DNA from 3 places in the Nocardiopsis sp. NPDC055824 genome. Region 2 is predicted to be linked to each of the others. Evidence: predicted binding sites of a transcription regulator. Region 2 holds the regulator's gene; each other region holds the start of a gene.
What was found. The regulator LexA, encoded in region 2, represses DNA repair genes until DNA is damaged. The targets are predictions, from matches to a motif close to TCGAACANNTGTTCGA.
Positions count from the first base shown of each region.

Region 1: the regulator LexA is predicted to act here: its motif matches at 2,007-2,022, upstream of uvrA (excinuclease ABC subunit UvrA).
Region 3: the regulator LexA is predicted to act here: its motif matches at 2,377-2,392, upstream of ACWGL3_RS31070 (DUF6504 family protein).

Region 1 covers NZ_JBSHDN010000023.1:20,290-27,668, forward strand. The annotation lists gene ACWGL3_RS08095 (glycosyltransferase family 4 protein) at 1-558, shown strand, start outside; gene ACWGL3_RS08100 (TerC family protein) at 933-1,952, shown strand; gene uvrA (excinuclease ABC subunit UvrA) at 2,286-5,120, shown strand; gene ACWGL3_RS08110 (RDD family protein) at 5,352-6,053, shown strand; gene ACWGL3_RS08115 (Rieske (2Fe-2S) protein) at 6,187-6,573, shown strand; gene ACWGL3_RS08120 (mechanosensitive ion channel family protein) at 6,669-7,379, opposite strand, start outside.
Region 2 covers NZ_JBSHDN010000262.1:95-6,955, forward strand. The annotation lists partial or broken gene ACWGL3_RS29515 (hypothetical protein) at 1-571, shown strand, start outside; gene ACWGL3_RS29520 (hypothetical protein) at 616-1,242, shown strand; gene ACWGL3_RS29525 (alpha/beta hydrolase family protein) at 1,284-2,381, opposite strand; gene lexA (transcriptional repressor LexA) at 2,612-3,331, opposite strand; gene nrdR (transcriptional regulator NrdR) at 3,987-4,490, shown strand; gene ACWGL3_RS29540 (vitamin B12-dependent ribonucleotide reductase) at 4,645-6,861, shown strand, end outside.
Region 3 covers NZ_JBSHDN010000321.1:180-4,559, forward strand. The annotation lists gene ACWGL3_RS31065 (serine/threonine-protein kinase) at 1-2,072, opposite strand, end outside; gene ACWGL3_RS31070 (DUF6504 family protein) at 2,457-2,747, shown strand; gene ACWGL3_RS31075 (GNAT family N-acetyltransferase) at 2,912-3,502, opposite strand; gene ACWGL3_RS31080 (DinB family protein) at 3,694-4,302, shown strand.

The DNA.
Region 1 (7,379 bases), on a different contig from region 2:
ACGCGCGCCGACCTGGCGGTCCTTCCCGAGCGCCCCCTGCTGCTGACCATCGGCCGGCTCGCGGAACAGAAGGGGCTGCACATGCTCCTGGACGCGGCGCCCTCCATCGCCGACCGCAGCCCGGAGCCGGTGATCGCGATCGCCGGGGACGGCCCCCTCTGGGGCCGCCTGCACGACACGGCGGCCGAGATGGACGCCGACGTGCGCATGCTCGGCCACCGCTCGGACGTGGCCGACCTCCTCGCCGCCGCGGACGTGTTCTGTCTCACCAGCCGGTGGGAGGGGCCGTCGCTGGTGATCATGGAGGCGCTGCGGGCGGGGCTCCCCGTGGTCTCCACCCGGGTCGGGGGGATCCCCGACCTGTACGCGGGGACGGTGCTGATGGTGCCGCCGGGGGACACGGAGGCGTTCGCGGCAGCGGTGGGGCGGGTCCTGGACGACCCCGTGCTGGCCGCGGACCTGCGGACCCGTGCACGGGAGACCGCGCGGACGCTGCCGAGCGAGGAGGACGCGGTGGAGGCCGCCGCCGCCGTCTACAAGTCGGTGCTCCGCCGCTGATCCGCGGGGCGCCGGGGGCGGGGCGGGGCGCGGCAGGATCCCCCGGGCCGGGGGACGGGGACCCCTACCCGGGGGCCTGACCCATGTGTCCCGGAGGAGCGATGAATACCACCGCCGCCGCCTCTTCCCGGGAGGGGCCGGAGATGCCATCCTGTTCCGTGGGTCCGAAGGTGTGTCACGGAGTGCGCACGACCGGTACCCTTGGTTTCACGTGAGGGGAGTATCCCTGTCGCGGCGGTGTCGTCATCACGGAGTACAGAGTCGTTCTCCCGGTGCCGTCGGTTCACGTCCTCAGGACGTGAGCGGGAGAGACCTCCGGTAGTTCGACGTGCGTGCACACTGCTCGCGCGCACCAACCGGAGGAGAATCCGTCCGTGGACGTTCCCATGTGGGTGTGGGCTGCGACGATCGGTGGAATGATCGCCATCCTGGTGATCGACCTGGCCATCGTCGACCACCCCTGGAGCAAGAACAAGGGTCCCCAGGAGTTCGGGATCAAGCAGGCCGCCTGGTGGGCGGTCTTCTACATCGGCATCGCCATCCTCTTCGGTCTCGGGGTCTGGTACTTCGGCGGCGGTTCGGCCGGCGCGGAGTACTTCGCGGGCTTCGTCACCGAGAAGAGCCTGAGCATCGACAACCTCTTCGTGTTCTACCTCATCCTGAGCTCCTTCGCGGTGCCCAGGAAGTACCAGCACGAGGTCCTGCTCGTCGGCATCGTCATCGCGATCGTCATGCGCGGCATCTTCATCGCCCTCGGCGCCCAGGTGATCAACGCCTGGAGCGAGGTGTTCTACCTCTTCGGCGCCTTCCTGATCTACACCGGTTACAAGATCGTCCGTGACCACATGAAGGGCGACGAGGAGGAGAAGGACTTCACGCAGACCCCCGTGGTCCGCCTGGTCAAGCGCTTCTGGCCGGTCAGCAGCGACTACCACGGCGCCAAGCTGACCGTGAAGCTCGACGGCAAGCGCCACGTCACCCCGATGCTCCTGGTCATCCTCGCGATCGGCGTCATCGACCTGGTCTTCGCGGTCGACTCCATCCCGGCGATCTTCGGCCTGACCCAGGACACCTACATCGTCTTCACCGCCAACGCCTTCGCCCTGCTGGGCCTGCGCCAGCTGTACTTCCTGCTGGCCGGCCTGATGGACCGCCTGGCCTACATCAGCTGGGGCCTGTCGGCGATCATGGTCTTCATCGGCGTGAAGATGATCTTCCACGCGCTGCACGAGAACGGCATCCACATCGTCGACATCGGCATCGGCACCTCGCTGACCGTGATCCTCGGCATCATGACGATCACCATCGTCGGAAGCCTCGTCAAGTCCAGGATCGACGAGCGCAACAAGCCCGCCGTCGAGGAGGAGAAGGACGTTCCGGTCGACAGGTCCTGATCTCGGGCGGGCGGCCTCCGGGCGGCCCGCGGACATCCTGCGGAACGGCCTTTTTCGAACAGCTGTTCGTCTATAGTGGTGGTGTCCTGGCGCGCGAGCGCCGGGGCACCACCACTTCTCCGTAGTGGAAGAAACCGACGTCGGCGATCGTTAGTCTTGACGGACGGGGAAGGCCGGAGGCCTCCCCGTATCCCCTCACCGGCCCGATTCCGAGGCCGAGGCGGTCGCCTGAGGCCGTTCGCCCGCCACGCCGCGAAGCCACACACGGGTCGCCCGCCGTCATCGGACGCGGTCCGCGCCCCGGTGTGCCTATGCCGAAGGATGTCTCACTCGATGGTCGAACAACTGGTAGTCCGGGGAGCCCGAGAGCACAACCTCAAGGACGTCTCGCTGGACCTTCCGCGTGACTCCATGATCGTGTTCACCGGCCTGTCGGGGTCGGGGAAGTCGTCGCTGGCCTTCGACACGATCTTCGCCGAGGGGCAGCGCCGCTACGTCGAGTCCCTCTCGGCCTACGCGCGCCAGTTCCTCGGCCAGATGGACAAGCCGGACGTGGACTTCATCGAGGGACTGTCCCCGGCGGTGTCCATCGACCAGAAGTCCACCAGCCGCAACCCGCGCTCCACCGTCGGCACCATCACCGAGGTGTACGACTACCTGCGCCTGCTGTGGGCCCGCATCGGCGTGCCGCACTGTCCGGAGTGCCGTCGGGAGATCGCGCGGCAGACGCCGCAGCAGATCGTGGACCGTGTCCTGGAGATGACCGAGGGCACCCGCTTCCAGGTGCTGGCCCCGGTCGTGCGCGGACGCAAGGGCGAGTACACCGAGCTCTTCAAGGACCTGCAGTCCAAGGGCTACACCCGGGCGGTCGTGGACGGCGAGGCGGTGCGCCTGGACGAGGCGCCCAAGCTGGGCCGCTACGACAAGCACGACATCGCCGTGGTCGTGGACCGGCTCTCCGTCAAGGAGGGCGCCCGGGGTCGGCTCAACGACTCCGTCGAGACCGCGCTCAAGCTCGCCGGCGGCACCATCGTCCTGGACTTCGTGGACCTGGACGCCGACGACGCCGAGCGGGAGAAGGTGTTCTCCGAGCACCTCTACTGCCCCTACGACGACCTCTCCTTCGAGCAGCTCGAACCCCGCTCCTTCTCCTTCAACGCCCCCTACGGCGCCTGCCCCGACTGCTCGGGCCTGGGCACCCGCATGGAGGTCGACGCCGAGCTGCTGGTCCCGGACCCGGAGAAGACGCTGGCCGAGGGCGCCATCGGCCCCTGGTCGGGCGGGCCCAACAGCGGCTACTGGGAGCGCATCCTGACCGCGGTCGGCGAGGCCGTCGGGTTCGACCTGGACACCCCGTGGGAGAGGCTGCCGCGCCGCGCGCGCAAGGCGCTCATGGAGGGGCACGACACCCAGGTCCACGTCACCTACCGCAACAGGTACGGGCGCAACCGCTCCTACTACACCGAGTTCGAGGGCGTCATCCCCTGGGTGAAGCGCCGCCACTCCGAGACCGAGAGCGACTACGGTCGCGAGCGGCTGGAGGGGTACATGCGCACCGTGCCCTGCCCCACCTGCGAGGGGACCCGCCTCAAGCCGGTCGTGCTGGCCGTGACGGTGGGCGGACGGTCCATCGCCGAGGTCGCGCAGATGTCGCTCACCGACAGCGCCGCCTTCCTCGCCGGGCTCACGCTCTCCGACCGCGACGCGGTCATCGCGGCCCAGGTCCTCAAGGAGATCAACGCCCGCCTCGGCTTCCTGCTCGACGTCGGCCTCGACTACCTGAGCCTGGCCCGCTCCTCCGGGTCGCTCTCCGGCGGCGAGGCCCAGCGGATCAGGCTCGCCACGCAGATCGGCTCCGGTCTGGTGGGAGTGCTGTACGTGCTCGACGAGCCGTCCATCGGCCTGCACCAGCGCGACAACGCCCGCCTCCTGGAGACCCTCCAGCGGCTGCGCGACATCGGCAACACGCTGATCGTGGTCGAGCACGACGAGGACACCATCCGCGCCGCCGACTGGGTGGTGGACATCGGCCCCGGCGCGGGCGAGCACGGCGGACACGTCGTGGTGTCCGGCATCGTGGACGAACTCCTCACCTCAGAGACGTCGCTGACCGGCGAGTACCTGTCCGGCCGGCGCGTCATCGCGCTCCCCGAGGGGAGGCGACCCCTCACGAAGGGGCACGAGCTGGTGGTGAAGGGCGCCCGGGAGAACAACCTCCACGGGATCGACGTCGCGTTCCCGCTGGGCGTGTTCACGGCCGTCACGGGCGTGTCCGGTTCGGGCAAGTCCACCCTGGTCAACGAGATCCTGTACAAGGCGCTGGCCAAGGAGCTCAACGGGGCGCGCGACGTGCCCGGCCGGCACGTGCGGGTCAACGGCATGAACAAGGTCGACAAGGTCGTGCACGTCGACCAGAGCCCGATCGGGCGCACCCCGCGCTCCAACCCGGCCACGTACTCCGGGGTCTTCGACCACATCCGCAAACTGTTCGCGCAGACCACCGACGCCAAGACGCGCGGCTACCAGCCCGGCCGGTTCTCCTTCAACGTCAAGGGCGGCCGCTGCGAGGCCTGCGCCGGCGACGGCACGCTCAAGATCGAGATGCAGTTCCTGCCCGACGTCTACGTGCCCTGCGAGGTCTGCCACGGCGCCCGGTACAACCGGGAGACCCTCCAGGTCCACTACAAGGGCAAGAGCATCTCCGAGGTGCTCGAGATGCCCATCTCCGAGGCGCTGGAGTTCTTCGAGCCGATCAACGCCATCCGCCGCCACCTCCAGACCCTGGACGACGTCGGCCTGGGGTACGTCCGGCTCGGGCAGCCCGCCACCACCCTCTCGGGCGGTGAGGCCCAGCGCGTCAAGCTCGCGGCGGAGCTCCAGCGGCGCTCCACCGGCCGGACGGTGTACGTGCTGGACGAGCCGACCACGGGCCTGCACTTCGAGGACATCCGCAAGCTGCTGGGCGTGCTCAACCGGCTGGCGGACACCGGCAACACGGTGATCGTCATCGAGCACAACCTCGACGTCATCAAGACCGCGGACCACGTCATCGACATGGGACCCGAGGGCGGTTCGGGCGGCGGCACGGTGATCGCGGAGGGCACCCCGGAGGAGGTCGCGGCGGTCGCCGAGTCCTACACCGGGCGGTTCCTCGCCAAGCTGCTCTAGCGGTCCGGGGCCGAACGGGCCCGCCCTCGCCGGGTTCGGCGGGGGCGGGCCACTCGCCGTCCCGGGCCGGGGCCGGGACGGGACGCCCGGCGCCGGGCGGGCCCCGGAAGGGGCCGGCCACAGCGGATCGGCCCGTTCACGACGGGTGCCGCCGGGTGGGTACAGTCGGGCGTGTCCGTGCGCCACCCTGCCCCGGGCAGCCCCTCGACAGCCAGGAGGTCGGCCACCGCCATGAACGCTCCCCCGCCCGGACCCGAACACGGAGTGCGGCCGGAGGGCCGCCAGGAGCCGCCCCACGACCGGGCGTACGGGCACGCCCCCGCGGACCCGGCCGAGACCACCGTGCCCGCCGCCGGGCACGCGGCCCCCTCCGCCCCTCCCGGGCCCGAGCGGCTGTACCCGCTGGCGGGCTGGCGGACCCGGGTCCTGGCCAGGCTCATCGACCTCGTCCTGGTCGCCCTGCCCGCGCTGCTCGTCGGACTCGTCGTGACGCTGGCCTGGGTCGGGGTCCAGCAGGTCTCCAACGGGTCGACGCAGGGCATCGAGGACCGGTACCCGGTCTTCCTGTCGGTGGTCTGGTTCGCGTTCTACACCGGCTACGAGACCTTCGCCCTCGCCCGCCGGCACCAGACCCTGGGCAAGCGCAGGCTGGGGCTGAAGGTGGCGCCGGTGGAGGGCACCGGCAGCCTGGGCGCCGTGCGCATCACCGCCCTGGTCGTGCGCGCCGCGCTGCTGGCGCTGCCCTTCCTGTTCGTGTACCTGCTGTTCTTCGCCCTCGGCTGGCTCTGGTGGCTGCTGGTCGCCGTCATGGCGGTGCTCACCGGCGGCATGGCCGCCTGGAACAGGCCCAACCGGCAGGGCCTGCACGACAGGATCGCGGGGACCGTGGTGCTCGACGTCGCCGACCCGCAGGCGCACCCCCCGGCCCCGTAGCCCCGGCCGGAGGAGCTTCCCGAGGGGCCCCGGCGCAGGGCACCCCTCCATGCCTACTACATTGTGTAGTGATATTTCCGCGCAGGTGAGGGAGCGTTCGGTCGTGGCCGGTAAGAGGACGTGCGGGTGCGGGGTGAGCAGGCGGAGCCTGCTCGGAACGGCGGGCGCGGCGGCGGCCGTCACGGCCGTGAGCGCCTGCGGCGGGGAACCGCCCCGTCCGCAGGACGTCCGGCGCGGCCAGGTGGTCGGCCAGACCACCGACGTCCCCGAGGGGGCGGGCGCGGTCTTCCACCACAGCAAGCTGGTGGTGACCCAGCCGGAGAAGGACGACTACCGGGCGTTCAGCGCCTCCTGCACGCACGGGGGCTGCACCGTCCAGGAGGTCGACGACGTCATCCGGTGCCTGTGCCACGGGAGCGAGTTCGACATCTCGACGGGCGAGGTGGTCACCGGTCCGGCGCAGGAGCCGCTGGAGGGGTTCACCGTCACGATCGACGGCGAGGACATCATCCTGGACTGACCAGGAGCGCCCCCGGGGCCCGGCCCCGGGGCGGATCGGTCCCGCACGCACGACGGCGCCCGGAGCGCGGGGCCCCGGGCGCCGTTCGCGTCGGATCAGCTCTCCCCGGGGTCTCCTCCGGGAGGGCCGGTGACGCCGTTCGGCTCCCGGCGGCGGAACGCCGAGGTGGGGAACTGCGTGGCGTACGAGGCGTCGTCGTCCCCCGAGACGAACTCGGTGCGGCTGCGCGGCAGCGACTCGGGGTAGTGCGCGACCAGCCACCCGATCAGGTGCTCGCGGATCTCGCAGGCGATGTCCCACTGGGTCCCGGTGTCGGCGGCGGTCGCGACCACCCGCACGATCACCTCGCCCGTCTGGGTGACGTCGACGACCTGGCACGACCAGCTGCGCCCGTCCCAGTTGGAGCTGGAGGTGATCAGGCGGCCGGCCTCCTCGCGCAGCTCCGCGATCGGGACCTCCCAGTCCAGGGGGAGCATGACCTTCGCGGTGATCGCCGTGCCCTGCTTGGTCCAGTTCTCGAAGCTGGTCGTGGTGAAGTTCGCGACCGGCACGACCAGGCGGCGCTCGTCCCAGATCTTGATGGTGACGTTGACCAGGCTCAGCTCCTCGACGCGCCCCCACTCGCCCTCGACCACGACCACGTCGCCGATGCGCAGCGCGTCGCTGAAGGCCAGCTGGAGCCCGGCGAACAGGTTGCTCAGGGTCGACTGGGCCGCGACACCGGCGACGATGCCGATGATGCCCGCGGAGGCCAGCAGCCCGGCGCCGAGCGCCCGCACGGAGTCGAACGTGAACAGTATCGACGC
Region 2 (6,861 bases):
GGCCGTGATCGGTGCGGGCGCGGTGGTGCTGTCCGCGGCCGCCGTCGGCGGCGGGCTGTGGCTGTCCGGGAACGACCCGGACGTCCCCGAGAGCGGTGACGTCCACGCCGCGGCGACCGGCTGCGACGCCGTCACCGGCGAACTCCTCGCGGAGCGCCTGCCCGGGGCGGTCGCGCAGCCCCGGGAGCAGGGCCCCCTGGAGGGCGGCGACAACCTCGTGTGCGCGTGGTCCTCGCCCGGGGCCCCCGGCGGCGACGGGGGAGCACTGCGCGTCGACGTGTCGGCGCTCTTCACCGACGCCACGGGGGAGGAACCGGTGACCGGGGCCGACCGCGCCGCGGAGGCGTACACGGCACTCCTGCCCGTGCGCGCCGAGGAGGTGGACCTGCCGGCGGGCGAGGGCGCGGTGTGGCACGGGCAGGTGCCCGGCACCGCCGAACTCGCCTTCCACAGCGACAACCTGTTCGTGCGCGTGTCCTACGCGGGCCTGGCCGGGCAGGAACCGGTCGACCCCGAGGACGCGGCCGACCTGGCCGCCGAGTTCGCCGGACGGATCGGGGAGTCCCTGTGAGCCCGCAGTACCCCGCCCAGCCCCCGTACGGCCCTCCTCCCGAGGTGGTGCCGTCGGCGCAGCCGCAGAGCAGGGGCTGCGCGACGGCGGGAGTGGTCGCCGCCGGCCTGGCCCTGCTCCTGCTCGCGGCCGGCGCGATCTGGTACGTCGTCACGCGGGACTCCCCGGAGACGGGCGAGTACGAGTCGGCCCCCGAGTGCGCCGCCGTCGCGACGGAGACGCTGGACGCGCTGGTGCCGGGGCACGAACTGGAGCTGGAGGAGCCGGTCGGCGGTCCGGAGGACCCGGCCGGGTCCGGGTGGCAGTGCCGCTGGGCCACCCCGGAGGGCCCGGGAGAGGCGGTTCCGGCCACGGCGACGCTGGTGATGGTGGCCGCTCCCAACCCGGGCGGGGTGACGACCGCCGCCGACAACCTGCGCGCGACCACGGAACAGCACGACACCACCGGGCTGGACGGTGTCGGCGAGGAGGCGGTGCGCTGGACCCGCGGGGCGCCGTTCACGGTCGGCTGCGTGGGGACGCGGGTCTCCAACCTGTACCTGGAGTCCTGCTACAGCGTGGCGTCCCGCTACGACGCGACCGAGCCGGCCGACGAGGAGCGTATCGTCGCCGACGCGGAGGAGCTCGCCCTGGCGGTGGTCGGGGCCCTCCCGGAGTCGATCCCCGAGTGACGGGCCGGCGCCCCCCCGGGCGTCCCCGACGGCCGGGAGCCCTACCAGGCGGTGTCGAGGAACTCCTCCAGCGCCGGGGCGACCCCCTCGGCGAAGGGTCTGTCCGAGTCCAGGACCGCCGCTCCGGGCTCGTCCTCGAAGGCTCGGAGGATGTGGTCGGTACCGGGCAGGTCCACGCGTTCGGCGCCGTCCAGACCCGTCATGAGCCGGTCCACGTCCTCCCGAGAGACCTGGGCGTCGTCCTCCCCCCACAGGACCAGGACCGGTGTGCCCTCGGGCAGGTCGCGACCGAGTTCGACGGGGTCGAGGCCGTCCATGAACGCGAGGAAGTCGGCGTTCCACGGTGTGTAGACGCCGAACCGGTCGCTCTCCTGCGACGTGAGGTCGCGTCCTCCCCTGACCGCGGCCCGCCCGGCGCGCATGTCCGAGAGGAGCTGCACCGCCTCCGCCTCCTCGATCTGGCCCGCCCCCTCCGCCATGCGGACCTGCTCGGTGACCTGGCGGTCGAGGAGGTCCAGGTAGCGCGTGCCCGGAGGGGCGGCCAGCACCAGCGCGGGCGAGGGGTGCCCGGAGCCGATGAGCTCGTGGGCGCGCAGGGCGTAGAGGGCGCCCTCGCTGTGGCCGACGACGACCACGCGCCCCGGGTCCACCTCGGGCTGCGCGACGAGCTCCTCGTACGCCGCCACGACCTGCCGGTCGAAGACCCCGGGGTCCACAGGGGCGATCGTCCGGACGCCCCCGGGGCCGGTCTCCTCCCCGGTCTGCGGGTCCGGGCCGCTGCCGAACTTGTCGTAGCGCAGCGAGGCCACACCGGCTTCGGCGAGTACGCGGGAGAGGTTGCGGTTGGTGTCGGCGTCGGGCCGCACGGGCGCGTTGCTGTCGCGGTCGGTGGGACCGCTGCCGGAGATGATGAGTGCGCCGGGGACCCTCCCGGACGCGTCGTGCGGTGTGCGGAAGCTCGCGGAGACCTCGTGCCCGCCGCCCTCGAAGGCGAGTTCGCGCTCGACCCCGCCGGCACCGGGGGGCTCGGCGCCGCCTGTGTCGGCCGGGGCGCAGGCGGCGGAGAGCAGGACCGCGAGGGCACCGCCGACCAGTGCGGCGCGCGGTCGGGCGGAGGGGGAGGAGAGTGGTGTGGACACGGTTCCAGCCTAGCGGCCCCGCCCGGCGGGCCCCCGTCGTCCACAGGCCCTCCCGCGACCGTGCGCCTGCCGGGCGGCCCATGCCCGGGAGGCCGGGGATGCGCCGAGGTTCCCGCGACCGCGCGCGTGCCGAGCGGCCCCGGCCGCCGGGCGCCCGCGCGCACGGCACGGCGCCCCCGGGCCGTCGCAGGACGGCGCCGGGGGCGCGGGGCAGTGGGGCCGGACCGGGGTCAGACGCGTCGCATGACCGCGACGACCTTGCCCAGGACGGTGGCGGCGTCCCCGTTGATCGGCTCGTAGGCCTTGTTGCGCGGCATCAGCCAGACGTGGCCGTCCTCCTCGCGGCGCAGGACCTTGACGGTCGCCTCGTCGTCCAGCAGGGCCGCCACGATGTCACCGTTGTTGGCGTCCTGCTGCTGGCGGACCACGACCAGGTCGCCGTCGGTGATGGCGGCGTCGATCATCGAGTCGCCGACCACGGTGAGCATGAACAGGCGGCCCTCCCCGACCAGCTGGCGGGGCAGCGCGAGCACGTCCTCCACCGACTCCTCGGCCAGGATGGGCCCGCCGGCGGCGATGCGGCCGACCAGGGGCACGGCCGCGGCGCGCGAGGGGTCGATGTCCTCGGGGGTCACGGTCCGGCCGGAGGAGCGGCCGGGCGAGCGCAGCTCCACCGCCCGGGGCCTGTTCTGGTCCCGGTGCAGGTAGCCCTTGCGCTGGAGGACCTTGAGCTGGTGCGCCACGCTGGAAGGGCTGGAGAGGCCGACCGCTTCCCCGATTTCCCTTATCGACGGGGGGAAGCCCCGCTCGCGCACATACCGCTGGATGCAGTTCAGGACGCTCTGCTGTCGGGCGGTGAGTTTGGGGGCTTCGGGCGTGGATCCCCCCGTGTTCCCCACTGCGGTGAGAACGGCGGTGGAATCTGCGGTTCCGGGATTCTCCTCCGGCACGGCCGGGCCTCCTCGGCATTCGGTTCGGTCAGGGCCTGATTGCGTGACTGGCCACCACCGGTCCGCAACCGCGCCGACCTGGGGTCCGCGTGATGGCGAAACCAGCGTGAAATCACAGTCAACATTAGACGTTGCGCACGGTGATATCAAACAAGCGTTCGATGGCTCGGTCCATTGTCCCGCGTGTTTTCGCGGTCAATTTCCGGCCTCTACCGACGTGTGTACACGTGTTCACGTGGTGTTGTCCCCGGAATGCGCGAACACGTCTCCCCGAGGGCGGTTCCGGGGGATGTGGGACTGGTCTCCCGGATCCCGGGGGCGATGCCGGAACCCCCTCGTGGAACGTGCTTCCGGGCGCGGCGGGCCGCCGGTCGCAGCGGGCGCCGGGGGCCTCCGCCGCTATTCTTGTCGACGGAGCCGGACGCCCCCGGGGCGGCCCGGCGCCCCCGCGCCCCCATGTCCGCCCCCTGCCTCCGCCGCGGGTCCCGTCGCGTGTCCGCGTGCGGGACACGCGGGCCGCGGAGTTGCGGGCCACCCCTTGCTGCGCCTAAGTTCGACCACAACATCTGGTGCTCTCGCGGGATGGATTGCCCAGGAGTTGTGGTTTAGTAGAGATACAGGGTGTCGATTCGGTGAGGGAAGCAGGTGAACCAGGATGCACTGTCCGTTCTGCCGCCATCCGGACACCAGGGTGATCGACAGCAGGTCCACCGACGACGGCGCGGCCATCAGGCGCCGCCGGTCCTGCCCGGTGTGCGAGCGCAGGTTCACCACGCAGGAGACCGTCCTGCTGATGGTCGCCAAGCGCTCCGGGGTCACCGAGCCCTTCAGCCGTACCAAGATCATCGCCGGGGTGCGCCGGGCCTGCCAGGGCCGCCCCGTCTCCGAGGACGCGCTCGCCAAGCTCGGCCAGCAGGTCGAGGAGGAGATCCGCGGACGCGGCGTCGCCGAGGTGCCGGCCCACGAGATCGGCCTGGCCATCCTCGGCCCGATGCGTGACCTGGACGAGGTGGCCTACCTGCACTTCGCCAGCGTCTACCGCGGTTTCGAGAGCCTCGCCGACTTCGAGGCCGAGATCGCCAGCCTGCGGCAGGACCGGGAGGACGGCGACGGCGGCGCGGCCGGCCCCCTCCCCGAGAGCAGCACCACCACCGGGTAGCGCCCCCGCGGCCGGGAGAGGGCCGCGGGCGGGGCACCGCAGGGGCCGGCCGGACATCGCGGGACACGTCCTCCCGTGACCGGCCGTCCCGTATTCCAAGGACGCCGTGCACGGTTGGGCAGGCCGTGCCCACGAGGTAGGGGGAGAATCCACGATGACGGAAACCGCCAGCGGTTCGACGGGGCGCAAGGGCAAGGGGAGCCGCAAGGGCCTGAAGATCAAGCGGGTCTTCACGACCCCCGGGACGCACCCGTACGACTCCCTGGAGTGGGAGCGCCGCGACGTCGTCATGACCAACTGGCGTGACGGCACGGTCAACTTCGAGCAGCGCGGCGTGGAGTTCCCCGCCTCCTGGTCCATGAACGCCACCCAGATCGTGGCGAGCAAGTACTTCCGCGGAGCCGTCGGCACCCCCGAGCGCGAGTGGAGCCTCAAGCAGCTCATCGACCGCGTCGTCGGCGTCTACACCGCGACCGGCGTCGAGCACGGCTACTTCGCCGGCGACGAGGACGCGGAGATCTTCGACCACGAGCTCAAGCACGCCCTCGCCAACCAGCTGTTCAGCTTCAACTCGCCGGTGTGGTTCAACGTCGGGACGGCCTCGGCGCAGCAGGTCAGCGCGTGCTTCATCCTCTCCGTCGACGACACCATGGAGTCGATCCTCGACTGGTACAAGGAAGAGGGGATCATCTTCAAGGGCGGGTCCGGCGCGGGTGTGAACCTCTCCCGCATCCGCTCCAGCAAGGAGCTGCTGTCCTCGGGCGGCACGGCCTCCGGACCCGTGTCCTTCATGCGCGGAGCCGACGCCTCGGCCGGGACCATCAAGTCCGGCGGAGCCACCCGCCGGGCCGCCAAGATGGTCGTCCTGGACGTCGACCACCCCGACATCGAGGAGTTCGTCGAGACCAAGGCCCGCGAGGAGCACAAGATCCGCGCCCTGCGCGACGCCGGCTTCGACGTGGACCTGGGCGGCGCCGACATGTTCAGCGTCCAGTACCAGAACGCCAACAACTCCGTCCGCGTCTCCGACGCGTTCATGCGCGCCGTCGACACCGGCTCCGAGTTCGGCCTCACCTCCCGCACCACCGGCGAGGTCGTCGCCACCGTGGACGCCAAGGACCTCTTCACCCGGATGGCCAGGGCCGCCTGGGAGTGCGCCGACCCCGGCATCCAGTACGACGGCACCATCCAGGACTGGCACACCAACCCCGAGACCGGGCGGATCAGCGCCAGCAACCCGTGCAGCGAGTACCTGTCCCTGGACGACTCGTCCTGCAACCTGGCCTCGATCAACCTGCTGAAGTTCCTGCGCGAGGACGACACCTTCGACGTCGAGGGCTTCACCAGGCTCACCGAGCTGGTCATCACGGCGATGGACATCTCCATCACCTTCGCCGACTTCCCGACCGAGAAGATCGGTGAGACGACCCGCTCCTACCGCCAGCTCGGCATCGGCTACGCCAACCTGGGCGCCCTCCTCATGGCCACCGGCCACGCCTACGACTCCGACGGCGGCCGCGCCGTCGCCGCCGCCGTCACCTCGCTGATGACCGGCACCGCCTACCGCCGCAGCGCGGAGCTGGCCGGGGTGGTCGGCCCCTACGACGGCTACAAGCGCAACGAGCAGGCCCACAAGCGCGTCATGCGCAAGCACGCCGCCGCCAACGACGACCTGCGCACGGTGACCTCCCTGGAGGAGCCCGTCCACGCCGCGGCCACCCGCGAGTGGGCCGAGTGCCTCAGGGTCGGGGAGCGCAACGGCTGGCGCAACGCCCAGGCGAGCCTGCTCGCGCCCACCGGCACCATCGGCTTCATGATGGACTGCGACACCACCGGCATCGAGCCCGACTTCTCGCTGGTCAAGTTCAAGAAGCTGGTCGGCGGCGGTTCGATGCAGATCGTCAACCAGGCCATCCCGCGCGCGCTCGCGAACCTGGGCTACCAGGACGAGCAGGCCGAGGCGATCGTCGAGTACGTCGCCGGGAACGGCCACGTCGTGGACGCCCCCTCCCTGCGTCCCGAGCACTACGAGGTGTTCGACTGCGCGATGGGCCGCCGCTACATCAAGCCCATGGGCCACGTGCGGATGATGGCCGCCGTGCAGCCGTTCCTGTCCGGCGCGATCTCCAAGACGGTGAACGTGCCGGAGGACGCCACGGTCGAGGACTTCGAGCACATCTACTTCCAGGGCTGGAAGCTGGGCCTGAAGGCGCTCGCCGTCTACCGCGACAACTGCAAGGTCGGCCAGCCGCTGTCGACGGGCGCGTCGGAGAAGGAGGAGGCGGAGCCCGAGGTGCGGACCGTCGAGGTGGCCCGCCCGGTCCGCCGCCGCCTGCCCAAGAAGCGTCCGAGCGAGACCACCTCGTTCTCC
Region 3 (4,380 bases), on a different contig from region 2:
TCGTCGTTGACCCACATCGACAGCTCCATGCGCTCCCCCTCCCCGTCCTCCGCGTCCTCGCCGTAGTACTGGCAGGAGAGCGTCACCGTGTTGGTCGGCACCGTGTCGGCCTCGAAGACGTAGGGGCGGTCCGGGTCGTAGTCACCGTCCCGCACCTCCTCGTCGAAGAGGGGGTAGGGCTCGAACCCGGAGACCTCGGTGGTCTCGGCGAGGGTGCGGTCGCCGTCCTCCTCGTTCATCCGGCGGATCTCCGCGCGCCTGCCGTCGTAGCGGAGCAGGGCCTCGTAGTGGGTGCGGTACTCCTCGCCGTCGTTGTCCCAGCACCGCACCCCGAACACGGCCTGCTCGGGGCCCTCGACGACGTAGGCGGTGGAGCTGACCACGACCCTGTCGGGGAGCACGCTCTCGGTGGTGATCGCCGCTTTCGTGCCGCGGCTGACGTAGGTGCTGGTCCCGGGGTCGTGCTGGAGGAGGTAGCCGCGCTCCTCCTGCCAGTAGCCGTCCTCCGTGCCGGGGTCGTAGACCGAGCCCCAGTCCGGGTCGGTGGTGAAGTCGATCTCGTAGAGGGAGACGGTGGGCGGCACCTCCTCGGAGCCGTTCAGCAGGACGGCCCCGCCGACGGCGGCGACGAGGACGACCGCGGCCGCGGCGGCGCCGATCGCGACCGTCCTGCGGCGCCTGCCCGGGTTCGGGCGTGCGCCGGCCGCCACCGGGCCCACGGGGCCTCCCGGGCCGCCGGGGCCGCTGAAGTTCGCCTGCTGCGTGCCGGGGCGCCGGTCGTGCGGAGGGAGGGAAGGGCCTCCCTGGCCCGGCGGCGGGTAGCGGCCGGGGAGGTTCTGCCCCCGGCCCGGGGGCTGGTTCGGGTACACGGCCCGGTGTCCCTGGGCCGGCTGGGGGCCGGACGGCGGGTGCCCGCGCCCGTCGGGCATCTGCCGGGTCGGCGGGGTCCGGTCCGGGGGGACCTGCTGGGTGGGCGGCACCGGTCGAACCGGCGGCTGCTGCGCGCGGGGGTCCTGGAAGGGGTGGGCGCCGGCGGTCCCCGGCCGCAGGGGATCCCCGGCCTCGGAGGGCTGTCCGCCGGGGGGTGTGGCGGGGCCCCGGGGGGCGGCCCCGCCTCCGGCCGGTCCGTTGTGCGCGAGCCCGGCGCCGGTCTCCTGCGGCGGCGCTCCGACCACGGGCACACCGCTGGGCGGGGCCCAGGAGTCCGTGATGGTGCGGCGGACCTCCGCCTCCTCCGGTTCCGCCTGACCGGTCAGGCGCGCCAGGATCTGCTGGGAGGACGGCCGGTTGGCGGGGTTCTTGTCCAGGGTCGCCCGGACCAGGTCCAGCAGGGCCGGGTCGAGGCCGTCGAGGCGGGGCGGCGCGGAGGAGATGTTGTGGAGGACGGCGGGCACGGTGGCCGCGTCGAAGGGGGCCCTGCCCGTGCCGGAGAAGGCGACGAGGCAGCCCCAGGCGAAGATGTCGGCGGCCGCGGTGGCCTGCTCCCCCAGGAGGAGTTCGGGGGCCGTGTAGGACGGGGTGCCCATGAGCTGGCTGGAGCGGGTGACCCCGCCGCCCGCCTCGTCCAGGGCGCGGGCGATGCCGAAGTCGATGACCTTGGGGCCCACGGGGGAGAGCAGGACGTTGGCGGGTTTGAGGTCGCGGTGGACCACCCCCGACCCGTGGATGGCGGTGAGGGCGGCGGCCACGCCCAGGGCGAGCCCCTCGAGGGTGCCGCCGCCCATGGGCCCGCCCGAGCGGATCGCCTCGTCCAGGTTCGGCCCCGGCACGTACTCGGTGACGATGTAGAGGGGTTCGCCCTCCAGCCGGGCGCCGAGGACCCCGGCGGTGGAGAAGCGGGCGACGCGGCGGGCGGACTCGACCTCGCGTGCGAAGCGGAGGCGGAAGGACTCGTCGTCGGCCAGGTCGGGATGGATGAGCTTGACGGCCACGGACCGGCCGGAGGGGTCCTCGGCGAGGTACACGGTGCCCATGCCGCCGCGCCCCAGGCGGCTCACGATGCGGTGGCCGTCCAGTTCGCGCGGGTCCCCCGCACGCAGGGGTTTGCCGCTCTCGTGTCCGTTCGACGTCACAGTGGGGGGTCCCTCGTAGTGGCTCGTGTGTTGCGCGCCTGACAGCGTACCGATGCCGACACGCCGACGCGTTCTGAACTGGTTCGGCGCTCGGCCGCTCCGGGGCGGGGCCGGACGCCGAACGCGGTGGTGGGGAGGGCCGGAGGTCGACCGGGGTGTGTCCCGTGCGGGTGGCGGCCCTCGAACAGTGCGCCGACGGCCCGGTGCTCGCGCCGGGGTTCCGCGCGGGGCCGGACCGGTCGTCACATGGGGGGATGCGGAACTTCCCGAAACAGTTCCACGGGGCCGCTGATTTCGCTAGGATTAGAACACATGTTCGACACTCGTCCGCGACTTCCCCACGGGTGGGTGTCCCGGCGACATGCGTTGGGGCTCAGGAGGCGGATGATGCTGAGGGGAAGTGTCGTGGGACGCTACTACGGGGCGGAGGTCACCGTCGTCGAGGATGACGGGCGCCCGGCCCGGTTCACGTGGAACGGCAGGGTGTACGGCGTGCGCAGGATCCTCGACCACTGGGTCACGCTGCGTATGGACTGGACACCGGTGAGCGGGTCCCAGGTGCCCGAGCGCAGGCACTGGAGGGTGGAGGCGGGAACGTCCCGGTCCCAGGGCGTGTACGAACTGCGCCACGACACGGCCAGCGGGACCTGGCTGCTCTCCCGCGTGTGGGGCTAGGGCCTCTCACGCGGACGCTCCCGGCCGGCCCGGCGCCCGCGCGGAACCGGACGGGCGGCCCCGCGGCCGTCCGCCCGGGGGCGGTCGGTGCGGGCAGGCCCGTGGGCGTCCGCCCGGGCGCGGTCCGCGCGGCGGGAGGCGGCCCGACGCCCGCGTGCCCGGGGCTACAGGCCGTCGGCGCGGACCAGGTCGGAGGGCAGGAGGCTGTACACGGCCAGGTCCGTCCGGCCCTCGTGCAGCGGCATCGCGCTCCGCTCGACGCCCTCGAAGGTGAATCCGGCCTGCTCCGCGACCCGGCGGGAGCCGGTGTTCCCGGTGCCCGCCTTGATCTCCACGCGGAGGAAGCCCTGGTCGACCGCCCAGCGGGAGACGGCCACGGCCGCCTCGGTCGCGTACCCCCGGCCGCGGCCCCAGGGGGACACCCAGTATCCGACCTCGGTGTTCATGGCGGGCCACAGGGTGCGGACCAGGCCGATGGCGCCCACCAGGCGGCCCGTCCCCTTCTCCACGACGGCCCACTGCTGGCCCTCGCCGCCGGTGCGCATCCCCGGGGCGACCTCGCGGCACCACTGCTCGGCGTCCTCGCGGGTGTAGGGCCGCCCGGGGCCGGGGATCGGGATCCACCGCTGGAGCTCGGGGTCGGTGCAGCTCGTGTGCACGTCGTCGATGTCGGCCTCGACGAACGCGCGCAGGCGCAGGCGTTCGGTCTCCAGGATCACGGACGGCAGGATCGGGTGCTGCTGGACGGTGGACATGCCGCTGTTCCCCCTCGACATCGGTGCGGAGTGCGCTCACGATACGCGCCCGCGAGGAGCACCCGGGACCGGTCCGTGCCGGTCACGCCCGCGCGCCGGGTGCGGGCTCCCCCGCGCGGGCCGGTGGTGCGCAGAACAGTCCTCGGCCCCGCCCGTCCGGGCGGGGCGCCCCTCATGAAAGGCGTTGCCGAATGACCGCGACAGACCCCTGCCCCGAGCTCCTGCGCTACCTCCGGGGAGCCAGGGAAGCCGTCCTGTGGAAGCTGGACGGGCTCTCGGAGTACGACGTCCGCCGACCGGTGACACCGACCGGGACCAACCTGTTGGGCCTGGTCAAGCACCTGGTCGCCGTCGAGTCGGACTACCTGGGGACGGTGTTCGGCCGCCCCTTCGGGGAGCCGGTGCCCTGGGCCGACCCCGGCGCGGAGCCCAACACGGACATGTGGGCCACCCCCGACGAGTCGCGCGAGTACATCGTGGGCCTGTACAGGCGGGTGTGGGCCCATGGGGACGCCACGGTCGCCGAGCTGGGGGCGGACGCGGTCGGCCGCGTCCCCTGGTGGCCGCAGGACCGGGCCGAGGTGACGGTGCGGCTGGTCCTGGTCCACCTGATCGCGGAGACCGACCGGCACGCGGGGCACGCCGACATCCTCCGGGAGCTCATCGACGGCGCCGCCGGGCTGGCGGCCGGAGGGGACAACCTGCCCGCCGTGGACCGCGCCTGGTGGGAGGGGTACCGGGACCGCCTGGAACGCGCGGCGCGCGAGGCCGGCGCCGCGGACGGCCCGCCCCTGGGGTGAGGCGGGCGGCGCGGTCCACCGGAACGCGCCGGAGGGGCCGCACCGCCCGGCTGGCGTTCCCCGCCGCCGCGGACCCCG